3 regions of the Inediibacterium massiliense genome follow, and region 1 is predicted to be linked to each of the others. Evidence: riboswitches for the same ligand, from Rfam matches in the RefSeq annotation. Region 1 holds a riboswitch; each other region holds the start of a gene.

What was found. A riboswitch is a leader RNA that binds a small molecule or an ion and turns the genes downstream of it on or off. The one in region 1 is predicted to bind glycine.
Positions count from the first base shown of each region.
Region 2: another riboswitch for glycine. It lies ahead of BN2409_RS07360 (ACT domain-containing protein); the one in region 1 lies ahead of BN2409_RS10950 (GrdX family protein).
Region 3: another riboswitch for glycine. It lies ahead of BN2409_RS01070 (alanine/glycine:cation symporter family protein); the one in region 1 lies ahead of BN2409_RS10950 (GrdX family protein).

Region 1 is NZ_LN876587.1:513,173-518,003, reverse strand. Features, by position in the region: gene grdB (glycine reductase complex selenoprotein B) at 1-196, opposite strand, end outside; gene grdA (glycine/sarcosine/betaine reductase complex selenoprotein A) at 231-701, opposite strand; gene BN2409_RS10965 (glycine/sarcosine/betaine reductase component B subunit) at 725-2,011, opposite strand; gene trxA (thioredoxin TrxA) at 2,079-2,399, opposite strand; gene trxB (thioredoxin-disulfide reductase) at 2,416-3,360, opposite strand; gene BN2409_RS10950 (GrdX family protein) at 3,390-3,776, opposite strand; glycine riboswitch at 3,929-4,033, opposite strand; gene BN2409_RS10945 (DegV family protein) at 4,166-4,831, opposite strand, start outside.
Region 2 is NZ_LN876586.1:757,388-762,218, reverse strand. Features, by position in the region: gene BN2409_RS07375 (cation:proton antiporter) at 1-550, shown strand, start outside; gene BN2409_RS07370 (P-II family nitrogen regulator) at 547-942, shown strand; gene BN2409_RS16775 (CAP domain-containing protein) at 1,000-1,722, opposite strand; glycine riboswitch at 1,943-2,031, shown strand; gene BN2409_RS07360 (ACT domain-containing protein) at 2,099-2,374, shown strand; gene BN2409_RS07355 (DUF711 family protein) at 2,378-3,742, shown strand; gene BN2409_RS07350 (NUDIX hydrolase) at 4,126-4,746, shown strand; gene BN2409_RS07345 (FprA family A-type flavoprotein) at 4,825-4,831, shown strand, end outside.
Region 3 is NZ_LN876583.1:151,153-155,983, reverse strand. Features, by position in the region: gene BN2409_RS01080 (GNAT family N-acetyltransferase) at 1-872, opposite strand, end outside; gene BN2409_RS01075 (DUF2156 domain-containing protein) at 885-1,805, opposite strand; gene BN2409_RS01070 (alanine/glycine:cation symporter family protein) at 1,901-3,277, opposite strand; glycine riboswitch at 3,419-3,495, opposite strand; glycine riboswitch at 3,499-3,576, opposite strand; gene BN2409_RS01060 (Fur family transcriptional regulator) at 3,691-4,125, opposite strand; gene BN2409_RS01055 (hypothetical protein) at 4,270-4,710, shown strand; gene BN2409_RS01050 (toxic anion resistance protein) at 4,726-4,831, shown strand, end outside.

The DNA of each region.
Region 1 (4,831 bases):
CTAGGTTTTCATTAAAATAAGAGTCTCCACAAATAACTGTAGCCACAATTTCTGCTTCTTCTTTAAATGCAGCCTTTAAAGCCATCCCTGGTCCTACTATCCCTTCTCTTAACTCAGGTTTTAGATCTGCTTTTTCTTCTCCACCAATTCCTGCAAAGAATTGATTTATATAATGAACAACTCGAATTTTGCTCATGTTTCCCCCCCTCTCAGCTTTTTAACGGGAATGATTAATATTTACAAAATTGTTCTCTAATAGATGTCATTTCAGAAATGATCTCTTCTACATCTAAAACCATCTCCATCATTCCTATTTGTTCTTCATATACATCTTCATCTACTGCTTCTTTAAACTCTGGCTCTACTGCATGATATACTCTGAGTCCTAACTGGACTCCTGCCAATGAACCTGCAAAAGTAGGGTCTCCATTTGTAACAGTTTCAGCAGCTAATCCTGCTGCTTCTGCTTCTGCTGCACCTAAAAGTACGATGATATTTTCAGCACCATACTTTTCAGTCATATTTTTTACCCTATTTTGATTTTCTAGGTCCATTGCCCCTGCAGCCGTTCAGACAAAACATTCAGTAGAAGAAAATACCACTTCTGCTTCTGTTGCCTTTAGACATTCTTCAATAGCAGGTCCTGGTATCCCATCTCTGTCACCGATGATAATAACTTTTTTACCATCAAACATGCTCATATTTACCATCCTTTCTTTTTTTATTAAAACTCTGTAGTAGATAACTTGTTAAATCCTAATTCATTTGTAGCGCCTGTAATCACTTGAAGCTCTACTTCAATACTTCCATTTTCTCTTAAACTTCCATCAAAGCCTCCAGCTATTTTATCTACATAATCTAACATTCCAATGACTTTTTTCATAGGAGGGAGTACAATGATTTCATTCGCATTTCCACCTGTTACAACTGCATTAGCCAAAGGATCTGCATCTGCTAAAGATTGAGATGCACCATCTCTTCCTGCATATTCATCTGTAACAATAACAGTTTTTACTCCTTGAGATTCTATTTTTTTACAATTCATAATTAAATCTGTATCTGGATTGCCAAAACCTTCTTGAGATACAATCACTCCATCTAATCCAAGATATCTACAAAGTTTTGCAGTCCAATTAGAAGATCTCTCTTTATCCGCAAGATATACATTTTCATTTGTAATAATTACACCTACAAAGTTGATATCTTTTCCATGCCTTTCATATAAATCATGGATAATAGGGTTATTTTGATGGTGATAAGAGGTATTTTTGTCACAAGCTGATACACAATTACCACTAAGAATAGCTCCATCCATTATTTCTGTTGGATAAAGAATAGTCGGAACAATTTTTTTAGCATCTACCCCGTATACATACGTATCATGCAAAAGTCCTTGTGTTTGAAGCATATATACATATCCCACTTTAGGTAGATTAGGATATTCCTTGATACTTTCTAATAATGGTTTTGTTTCATAAATTTCTATTTCATTAGGTTCTACTTCTTTTCCTGCCTTTCCTATTAATGAAGCTACTTTTAATCCTGCCATTCTTACAGCAGCTTCATATTCATGTTGTTTGAGTTCATCGATAGGTTCAATCACTAAACAAATATTGTTAAGCTTTGAAAACGGAGTATACTCTGCACCAGGGCCACTCATATCAATAATACCTTCCTGAAAACCTACAATCTTACCGCAGGTAACTACTGCAGCTCCCTTTAATACATGTGTGCGGCCACCACCTACTGTAGTCACTTTACTTACAATACCAGGAAATATCCCTCCTTCTCCTGAAACCTTCACTCTAGGTTCAATAACATCTTTTACAGGAGTAATCCTAGTTTCTTCCCCTGGTTTTGCCAGCTCTACCTCTACATGTTTGATGTGATCATCTTCCATCACAAGACTAATGACCTCATCCTTATTCACATATAGGGTCTCATTTTCCACTTTGGTAGTACTTCCAAACTGGACATCTGAAATATTAATTTTTCCTAACTCTAGGCGCACATCATTCACCTCCCTTTATATTTTAACCTGCAATAGGGGAAGTAATTCCCCTATTACAAGTTATTGTCTAATCTACATATTTTTGAAGCATAGAAAGAATATTTGCTTTTGTTGCATCTTCTTTGGTTACTTCATCTACCTTTTCTCCATTTTTATATAAAGCAATAGTAGGAAGTCCTAGTACCTTTTGAGATATAGCCAATCTTCTAGCTTTTGTAGTATTCAACTTTGTAAATTTTACTTTTTCCTCGTATTCCTTAGCAAGCTCCTCAACATCAGGCATTAATGCTTTACAAGGTTCACATCCATCACTCCAATAATCTACTAAAACATAGCCCTTAGCTTCTAATACCTCCCCTTGAAAAGTTTCTTTGTCTACAGATAACATAATCCCGCCTCCCTTATTATTCAAAATGACTTTCTATGTATTTCTCTGCATTTACAGCTGCTAGTGCTCCATCAGCTGTTGCAGTGACTACCTGTCTTAATGATTTTTCTCTAATATCCCCTGCTGCAAAGACACCTGCTATATTTGTCTTCATTTCTACATCTGTAATAATATAGCCTGCCTCATTCATTTGTATCTTATCCTTATATACTTCACTTAATGGTTGATATCCTACAAAAGGAAATATTCCAAAAGTACCATCTTCTTCATTGGCATGATATTGTGTTACTTCCCCAGTTTTTTTGTTTTTAAACACTACAGATTCTACAATTCCATCTCCTTTGATTTCCTCAATACCTGTATCCCACATAAATTCAATTTTAGAATTTTTAAATGCTTTTTCTTGAATAGATTTTGCAGCCCTTAACTCATCTCTTCTATGTACAATCGTTACTTTTCGTGCAAATTTAGTAAGATAAAGAGCTTCCTCCACAGCAGAATCTCCTCCTCCTACTACAAATACTTCAAGATCTGTAAAAAAGTCAGCATCACAAGTTGCACAATAAGATACGCCTTTTCCAGTTAATTCTTTTTCTCCAGGGCATCCAATCAATTTAGGCTTTGCTCCACTAGCTATAATGACAGCTTTAGCATGATATTCTCCTAGTTCTCCTTTAATTACTTTAATCTTTTGTGTAAAATCTACATCTATTACTGTATCCTTTTTTCTCTCTACTCCAAATTCTTCTGCTTGTTCAACCATTCTAGCAACCAAACTAGGTCCTGTAGCATCTTTTATAGACCCTGGGTAATTAGCCACCTCATTGGTGGTAACAATTTGCCCACCTACTCTTTCTTTTTCTAGTATTAATGTTTTCATTTTTGCTCTTGCTGCATAAAGCCCAGCTGAAAGGCCAGCAGGCCCTGCTCCAATAATTATTACATCGTATAAGTTTTCCATTTTATTACCTCCTTCATATTGAAATTTTACTAAAATTGCTTCATACTTTCAATTGCACTTTGAATCAAACAATAATCGATCAGTTGAAAGTCCTTTAAAATTTTTTTTGTCCAACAAGGAGTTTTTTTTGTCCTTAAAAATTTTTGAACCGTTTGAATACTTTCTTCTATTATTTTTATAGAATCTATATCTACTTCTCCCTTCTCTTTGGTTATTGCAATAGATTTGTAAGGTGTTTCATTAGGTTTTACACTTCCAGATAAAGGATGTGTCAAAAGTTTATATCCTTTATGAATCTTATCTCTCGCCAATAAAAGTACTGAAAGATAAGGGACATCCTCTAAATAGATTATATCCGTTTTTCCTTGATTTCCTTCAAAAACTTTAGGATTATTTGTGATAATGGTTTCTTTCATCTTTTCACCTCATTTTAGGAAAAGGTTTCTTCATTTATACAAAAAAGACACATGACAAATATAGAATTGCCATATGTCTCTGTCTTTAACTTAACAGTCTCTCCTTAATTGAAATCATACTCCTTTGATGCTTTATAAGCTTTCCAGAGTTCCGTCCAAATACGGTCCTTTAGCCTGAGAATTTCACAAAAAGATAGGCAATATCTTTCGCTTGTCCCTTCGGCGATCCTTTATGGATTCTCTCCCGCATTTTTCACCCAGAATTAAGAATTTTTATTTAATTTTTTTTATTATTAATTATCTTTATAATCATTATATTATAAAATCATTACTATTGACAATATGTTTTTAACATTTTTTTCATATTATTACTTTTATATGATTTTGATTTATTCATTTTTTATATATAAAATAGCTAATAAACCTGGTCCTGTATAAGTTCCTATGGTACATCCTATTTCCATTTCTATCATATTTTTAGGCTCAAATACTTTTATGATTTCTTCCTTTAATTTTTTAAAATTTTCTTTATTTCCTCCATGAGCTACACAAATATAATCAGATCCCTTCTTAAGACCTCTTTCTTGTGCAAGCTCTATCATTCTTGGAATAATTTTTTTGCTTCCTCTTACTTTATCAAAAGGTTCTACTTTTCCATCTTCTATAGTTAATATAGGCTTTACATTTAAAATTTTTCCTATAGTAGCCTTTGTAGGACTCAGCCTTCCTCCTTTTTGTAAATAATCTAATGTATCTACAGAAAAGATATGATCTACCTTCTCTTTCATTTCTTCTACCCTGTTAACAATTTCTTCTTTTGATTTTCCTTCCTTGGCCATTTTAGCCGCTTCTACTACAATCATTCCACATCCATAACATAAAGCTAAAGTATCAATAATGGTGATATCTTCGCTTCCTATTTCATTTTTAGCCATAATAGATGATTCATGGGTACCACTTACTCCAGAAGAACCATTAATTAAAATGATTTGGTATCCTTCTTCTAAAATAGCCTTCATCTCTTTTATAAAAATAATTGGAGAGATTTGAGAACT
Region 2 (4,831 bases), on a different contig from region 1:
TAAAATATCTAAAAAGGATACAGAGTTACTTCCTTTTATCGTTGGAACAATTATTTTATTAGTAGGTATTGCTTTGAAGTTTAATCTTTCTCCTTTGCTTTGTGCCATGTCTTTAGGTATTATTGTAGTGAATATATCTACACATTCCAGAAGAGTATTTTCAAGTATCGAAAGCTTCTCTCCCCCCATTATTGCAGCTTTTTTTACATTAGCAGGATCACGACTTGATATTTCATTACTTCCTCAAATTGGAGTCTTAGGGGTTGCCTATTTAATATTTAGAATCCTAGGCAAAATATTAGGTGCTTCTTTAGGAGGAATTCTTTCTAATGCTCCAACAGTTGTTAAAAAATATATAGGCTTAGGATTGTTATCTCAAGTAGGGGTTGCTGTAGGACTTGCAATTGTAGTAAGCAGAGAATTCCCAGGAACAGAATTAGGTTCTTTAGTCATCACTATTTTATTATCCACTACAATTATTACAGAAATAATAGGTCCATTAGCTACTAAAAGTGCTATAATAAAAGCTAAAGAAGCTCATTTATCATGAAAGGAGAAATTTGTATGTATGCTTTATTTTTAATCTTAAACGAAATACACAAACTCGATGATATTCATAATATATTTTACGAAATAGGCGTCGGGGCTACTACTATTGATAGTGTAGGAATGGGCAAAGTACTTCTAGAACATGATGTAGATATTCCCATATTCTCTAGTATTCGAAAACTCGTAGATGGAAATAAACCTTATAATAAATTAATTATTAGTGTCATTCGAGAAGAAGAAAAATTAAGAAAAGCTGTAGATATGATCAATAAAGAATTAGATCATATTCATAAACCAGGAGTAGGCTTTATGTTTGTTTTACCTGTGCTTGAATGCTATGGTTCTAAACATACTGGAGTTGAAATAAACGAAATCAAAAAAGATGAAAACTGAGGAAATATCCTCAGTTTTTTTTTGAAATACAGCATACATATGCATGCTATGTATTTCTTATAATTGTGGCTTTATAAACATTTGAGTCCAATAAGCCGTTCCATTAGCATCCTTTGTATACCCTACACCAATTTCTGTATAGTTTGCATTTAAAATATTTTGACGATGTCCAGCTGAATTCATCCATGCCTTTACTACTTCTTCAGGAGTTCTTTGTCCTTTGGCTATGTTTTCTCCTGCATAAGAATATTTTATACCAAAATTCTTCATCATTTCAAATGGTGAACCATAAATTGGTGAAGTATGCGAAAAATATCCTTGTTCTTTCATATCATCCGATTTAAATCTCGCTACTCTTGAAAGCTCTGTATTTTCTTTTAATGGCTTCAATCCATTTTTTTCTCTTTCTATATTTACAAGTGTTACTACTTCTTTTTCATATGCACGTTGCTGTGTGTCTGTTTGAGAGGTTTGGGTAGATGAGTTATTTTGAGTGGTTTGAGTGGTTTGAGTGGTTTGTGTTGTATTAGATGGTGTCTGAACACTTTTTTGTTCTTGAACCGGTGTACTTGGATTAGTCACTTGCTTTGAATCAGATGTTCTTACTGTATAATGATTCATTTTATACCAATTTAATTTAGTTTGATATTTTTGCACATATCTCCATGTTGTATTTCCTGATGTAGTTGTACAATACTGTGTAGCAGCTTCAGCACCTAAAGGCATCGCTGTTGCAGACAATAGAAGGGCTAGAGCTGAACTAATTAATACTTTTTTCATTATATCACTCCTCCTTTGTTATAGTATATCGGATTTTGTTAAAAATAGAAAACATCAATATATTCAATAAATTCAATACATTTCCAATATCACTATTTATTTTTATTAAGCATGATGCTTTTATAATTTACACTTGATTGTCTCTTCTCTTTTATGTTACAATACTTAACATAATTAAATAGGGTCGGATGAAGATAGTGGAAGATGATCAACCGCTATTGGACGAACCTCTGGAGAGACTCTTAAGAGCACCGAAGGGGAAAGCCATAGTATGGTGAATCTCTCAGGTAAAAGGACAGAGGATATAACTCTCCAGAGACTATATCTATATAGTCTTTTTTTGTTTATATTCAATTATACAAGGAGATGATTTGTAATGAAAGCAGTAGTTACAGTAATTGGGAAAGATAAAATCGGGATTATTTCTAAAGTCACAAGTACTTTGGCTGAAAATCAAATCAATGTATTAGATATTAGTCAAACTATTTTACAAGATTATTTTACTATGATTATGATTGTAGATCTTCAAAAAATCAATTGTAGCTTTGAAGCTATCCAACAAAAACTAAGTAATATAGGTGAATACTTAGGAGTTTCTATCAAAATTCAACATGAAGAAATATTTGAAGCTATGCACAAAATTTCACAATAGGAGATGAACAATATGAATTCTAATCATATTCTAGAAACCATCCACATGATTGAAAAAGAAAAATTAGATATTCGAACGATTACTATGGGTATTTCTTTATTAGATTGCTGTGATACAGATGGTAAAAAATCAAGAATAAAAATGTATGATAAAATTACAAATTATGCACAAAATCTAGTAAAGGTAGGAGAAGAAATAGAAAAAGAATATGGAGTTCCCATCATTCATAAAAGAATTTCTGTAACACCTATCTCCCTCATTGCTCAATCTAGTACAGATACAGATTATGTAGCTTTTGCAAAAACATTAGATGATGCAGCTAAAGCCGTAGGTGTAAATTTTATAGGAGGCTTCTCTGCTTTAGTTCATAAAGGATATTCTAAGGGAGATCAAATTCTTATCAATTCTATTCCAGAAGCTTTAGCTTCTACAGATATGGTTTGCTCATCTGTAAATATTGGTTCCACAAAAACTGGCATCAATATGGATGCAGTAAAAGATATGGGACAAATTATCAAAAGAACTGCTTTCCTTACAAAAGATCAAGATAGTATTGGTTGTGCAAAGCTTGTAGTCTTTGCAAATGCAGTAGAAGATAATCCTTTTATGGCTGGTGCTTTTCATGGTGTAGGCGAAGCAGAATCTATTATCAATATTGGTGTAAGTGGTCCTGGTGTAGTCAAAGCAGCTCTAGAAAAAGTAAAAGGGAAAAGTTTTGATATGGTTTCTGAAACCATTAAACAAACTGCATTTAAAATTACTAGAATGGGACAATTAGTAGGAGCCGAAGCATCTAAAAGGCTCAATGTTCCTTTTGGGATTATAGATTTATCTCTTGCTCCGACTCCTGCTGTAGGAGATAGTGTAGGTAGAATTTTAGAAGAAATAGGTATCGAAAGCTGTGGCGCTCCAGGAACCACAGCAGCTTTGGCTTTACTCAACGATGCAGTAAAAAAAGGTGGAATTATGGCATCATCACGTGTAGGTGGATTAAGTGGTGCATTTATTCCTGTAAGTGAAGATGAAGGGATGATTCACGCAGTAAATATAGGCTCATTAAATTTAGAAAAGTTAGAGGCTATGACTTGTGTATGCTCTGTAGGTCTGGATATGATTGCAATACCTGGAGATACTCCTTGGGAAACCATATCCGGTATTATTGCTGATGAAGCAGCTATTGGTGTGATTAACCAAAAAACAACTGCTGTAAGACTGATCCCAGTATACGGAAAGAAATTAGGTGATGAAGTTCATTTTGGAGGTCTTTTAGGTAGCGCTCCTATTATGCCAGTTAGTAAATTCTCTAGTTGTGATTTTGTAAATCGTGGAGGAAGGATTCCTGCACCTATACACAGTTTTAAAAATTAAAGAACAGGTTTTCCTGTTCTTTTTGTTTATTTAAATATTTTTTTGGAAAGAAAAAATATTTTTAATTGTTCAAAAATATTGTATACTATAAGTAAGTACTTTCTAAGTACTCAGTCTGCTGACAAACTATATTTTAGCAAAGTCATAAAAATTAGGAACATTTATTGAGAATTTGTGAAAATATAGAATAAGTGAGAAAATCATTAGCATTACACTGTTTGAGCATAGCGAGTTTGTAATGCTATTTTCAATCGTTTCTTCATATTTTCCAAATTTGAAAATCAGTGACGTTTTTTATGACTTTGTCTACAAACTCAGTACTTTCTAAATACTTTCATATATAAACTTTTACATTAACTTTAACATTAAGATTGGGTGATTTTATGAATATAGATAATATAAAACAAAAAATAAAAGAAAGACAAGCTACTCCTGAAGGAAAATATGATATTTTTTCTGTTTTGGTACCTATTATAAAAGTTAAAGATGAACTTGAACTTTTATTTGAAGTTCGATCTGAAAATTTAAGTATCCAACCAAGAGAAATATGTTTTCCTGGAGGAAAATTAGAACAAAATGAATCTCCTTATGAATGCGCCATTCGAGAAACTTGTGAAGAATTAAATGTCTCTCCTACAAATATATGTATTCTAGGAGATTTAGATTTTTTAGTCCTTCCTTATAACCTTATTCTTTATCCTTTTTTAGGAACTCTTAAAAATATACCTATAGAAAAAATTCATTTTAACAAAGATGAAGTTTCAAAAATTTTTACAGTTCCTTTAAATTTTTTTATAGAAAATAAACCTATTCTGCATTATGTAGATCTTCATGCTCAGATGCCAAATGATTTTCCTTTTCATATGATTCCTAGTGGAAAAGACTATAAATGGCGTACTGGTAAATATCCTGTTTTATTTTATTTTTATAATGAATATGTCATATGGGGAATGACAGCTCGAATCATTAAAAATCTTGTAGATATTCTTCAAGAAAATGATTAACTCATTTGTCAAGAAATATTATGTCCTCATAGAGCACATAATAATATGTACATATAAACAAAGAAGGAGGAATGTTTTATGAATA
Region 3 (4,831 bases), on a different contig from region 1:
ACATCTATTACTCTTGCGCACATAAAAGGATAAATACCGATTTGATTAGTAGGTTCAGGTTGTATGGTATCTTTTAAAAAAAGATGGGTAGATTCATCTAAAGGGGCAGACCATTCTACATGGGTAGCTTGAGAAATATGACTGTATATAAAACTAAATAAAGCTTTTTTTGCTGTATAATTTTCATAAGACATTTCTCTTACTATAAATTTTTTATCTTTTATAAAATAGAGGATATAGCCTATAGGCTTTTTTTGTTCATTTTTTAAAATAAACGCGTACCCTCCATAATATATTAAATCTTTTAATATAAAGTCCCAATTTTTTTTATTTCTTTTCATATATCCATGATATTCATTTAAAAAAGATTCATAGATATTATTTAGATTTTCAAAATCATCATCTAGATTGATTTCATTAAAATAATATTTTTTTTCTCTTTGACTAAAATGCCCAATGATACTCATAGGAATTTGATACTTTTTTTGACTATAGGATAATTCCCAGCCATAAGGTTGATAAAAGGTAGTATCAAAAGGCATAAGAATAGAGACAAAATGATTTTTATTTCTCATCTCTTCTATAGCTTTTGGAATAAGAAATTTCATCGTTCCCTTATTTCTATATTCAGGGGATGTAATGACTCCTACTACATAAGAAGTTTCAAATAAAGAGTGATTTAGAGAAAGAGTATAAGGATTTAATTGAAGATAAGAGATCAGTTGGTCTTCTTCAAAAATACCTAATGAGTGATTTGGAGAAAATACTTCATCAAAGTACCAGCTATAAAAGGGTTCATCTGTTTCAAAAGCATATCCCCACAATTTTTTTGCAGTAGGAGTATCTTCTTTTCTCAAAAATCTTAAAAACATAAATTTCCTCCTTTATATGAAGGTTACATTAAATTTTTCAACCATTTTATAAGGTCGATAAGAAAGCTTTGCTTTTCTTAAATTTTCAAGTCCCATATCCTCTTCTCGATTTATATATTTTATATCTATACATTCATTTTTACAAAATTCATTGTTAATTGCTTGATATAGGCCTTTGATCGTTGGATTTGCTTTTTCTATATGAACAACAATAGTATCATTATAAAGTTTTCCACCTAGGGTAAAGGCTTGCACCTCGTTGTCAATTAAGATAGCCCCTCCTTTACAATTAAGATGATCCATATTGAGTAGAGCTTCTTTTAAAGCTATTTCTTCAGCTTCTATCAAATGATTTGAAAAAGAATTTAGATCTTTGTAATCAATTAAACGTTTGTTAAAGTCAAGACAATGTTGTATCAAATCTTTTGTTAATGGAACATATTTATGAGGAATATTTCTCATAAAATAATTCAAATGATTTTTTTTAGAATGATATTTTCTTCCCTTTAATTCTATCAAATCATTTGTAAGATATACATAATCAAAATTTACTCGATCTTCTGTAAAAATAAGCTTGTCCTGCATAGCTTCATCAAATGTAGGGATTAAGTGCTTTGGTAACAATTTGATTTGAAAAGGGAATCCTTTTTGATCAAACCTTTTTTTGATTTCATCCATAGTGATAGAAAGTTTATTCAAATCATATTTGCCTACAGCTAGAGGAGGAAGAACAAAGGGTTCTTTTTTATCCATATTAAGTAAACTAACTCCTCCAATACATAAAAAATCATTTATGATTTCATATTTGAACTCATTTAATTGTCTCCACATGAAAAGGCTTGTAAAACTAAGTCCAGAGGTTTCATATGGATAACTAAAAACATATTTTTCAAATAAATCTTTGTCTTTTAATGTAATGTCATGTTGAAACATAAAGCATCTCCTTCATTATTTTTTGCATCTTTACTTTGTATACCCAAAAAAATATATTTTACTCTATAAAAAAAGAATGTACAAATGTACATTCTCTAAGCTGCTTTTTTATTTTGTAAAGAATTTTTTTCTTGCTTCATTTGTTCAAAGAATACTTTTGTTTCAGTTACGATGATTCCACTTAATCCAATCAAACCAATTAAGTTTGGAATAGCCATCAAACCATTTACAATATCTGCTAAGATCCAAATCATATCTAATTTTAAGAAAGCTCCACTAGCTACAAGAAGAATATATATAATTTTAAAAGGTTTGATTCCTTTTATTCCAAATAAATATTCAGTACATCTTTCGCCATAATAATTCCAACCTAATATAGTAGTAAAAGCAAAGAACATAAGTCCTATTGTAACAATATATTGACCAAGTCCTGGAAGAGCTTCACTAAATGCCAAATTGGTCATGGCAGCTCCTTCAACATCAGAACACCAAGCACCTGTTAAAACAAGAACCAAACCTGTCATAGTACATACTACAATGGTATCAAAGAATGTTCCTGTCATAGATATAAGACCTTGACGAACACAAGACTTTGTTTTTGCAGCTGCAGATGCAATAGGTGCACTTCCAAGACCAGATTCATTAGAAAATACCCCTCTGGCTACTCCATTACGAAGAGCAAACATTACAGTAGCTCCTAAAAATCCTCCTGTTGCTGCAGTAGGAGTAAATGCGCTTTTTAAAACGAGTCCTATAGTTTGAGGAACTAAATCAATATTTAAAATAAGAATAATTAAAGAACCAATAATATAAAATACAGCCATAAATGGAACGATTAATTCTGATACTTTTGCAATACTTTTGATTCCTCCTAAAGTAACCAAAGCTACTAGAAGAGTAAGAATCACAGATGAAACAATAATTGGCATATTTAAAGTGAGTTTTGCAGCATTTGTAATGGCATTTACTTGTGGAAAGGTACCGATTCCAAAGAATGCTACTCCAATTCCAAATAATGCAAACATTTTAGCTAATAATTTATTTCCAAGACCTCTTTCAATATAGTACATAGGTCCACCAGACATTTGACCGTTTTTATCTACAACTCTGTATTTTACAGCTAAAAGTCCTTCTGCATACTTTGTTGCCATACCAAAGAAAGCCGCAATCCACATCCAAAATAATGAACCAGGACCACCTGCTTTAATAGCAGTTGCTACACCTACAATATTACCTGTACCAATAGTTGCGGCAAGTGCTGTACACAAAGCAGCAAAGCTAGATACATCACCTTCACCAGTATGATCATCATCTTTTGAAAATAAATATTTTAGAGCAAGGGGTAATTTAAAGACTTGTAACAGTCCTAAACGAATAGTTAGATAAATACCAGTTCCTACTAAAAGAATGAGTAGGGGAGGTCCCCATACAAATGCATCGATTTGATTTAAAAGATAAGTTAATTTTTCCATTATTTTTCCTCCTTTTGTTTTAAACTTAAAAACGATAAAGGAAGACTTTTACTATAATTTATACAAAAATGCATAAATTATAAATAAAAGCCAAATCCTATGTGATTTGGCCTCTAGAACATGATGATATAAATCATGATACTCTGTCCTTTTACCTGAGAGATTCACCATATAACTATGGCTTGCTCCTTCGGTGCTCATACTGAGTCTCTCCAGAGGCTCGTCCGATAACGGTCCTTTTACCTGAAAGCTTAACCCCTTCGGTGGATGCATTCGCATCTCTCTCCCATTATCATCATCCGAAAATATTAAGTTAATAAAGTTAAATAGTCATGACTGCTTGATAAAATGATAGCACTTCATATAAAAAATAGCAATAGCTTGTTTAAAGTTTAAATATTCAGAAAATAGACTTATTCCTTATTTTTTTTTGTGCAATTAGAGCAGTATCCATAAAGTTCAAATTTATGTTCTGTCAATGTAAAATCTTTATCTTCTAGAGATTCAATGATTTGTTTGAGTGGACAAAAATGAATAGGTTGAGTTTTTCCGCAACTTTTACAAATGACATGGTGGTGATGATCATCATGTAAAATAAGTTCATATTGAGAAGGCTTGTTTTCTATATTGATTTTGTGAATCATATTTATTTTTTCAAGAATTTCTAAGTTTCTATAAACAGTAGAAAAATTGATTTGAGGAAGATCTTTTTTGACTTTTATATAAATTTCTTCTGCTGTTAGAAATTGTTGTTCATGTTGGATTAAAATTTCTAATATTGCTTTTCTTTGGTAAGTTAGTTTATATCCCTTCTCTTTTAATTTTTTTTCTATTTCATTGCTGATCAATGGTCTCACTCCCAAATATCATATTAGTTCTATTGTATAATATATAGAAAGATCCTTCAATAAATAAGATGAATAGACCTTTGCCAGTTTTGCAGGATTTGATATAATATAGTAGAAAATTCTTTCAATTTCAAAAAGGATGTGGTGAAAATATTTCATCTATTCAAAAGAAAAAACCAAGACAATCATATAAAAAATAATAATGATAACCATAATAGCATAGATGAGGCAAAAGAAGCATTAGAGAATATAGAAAATATTTTATATCAAGAAAAAGATAAACAAATTTTTGTAAGTTTGTATTCTTTTGTATCATACTATACGTTTGTTATAGAATTTTATAAAGAAAATGAAGAAGAAATCATGTCTGTACAAGAGCTTTTATTTTTTAAATACATTCCTATGATTACTGAGATTGTAACAGCTTATGAGGAAGATAAAACATTAAAAAAAGAACTGATTCATACGATTGAAAAGATGAATCAAAAACTTTATGAAACTATCAATAATATAAAAGAACAAAAAAAAATAAATTTAAAGATCGATTTAAAGACCATACGAGATTTGATTCAATCAGACTTTTAAATGGAGGAGATTAAAATGAGCTTTGAGGATCTATTGAATGAAGCAGAACAAAAGAACGTGACAGAAATTCAAAGACAAGAAAATAAAGAATTAGCTTTAGAAAAAAAACGAGATAGTTCTA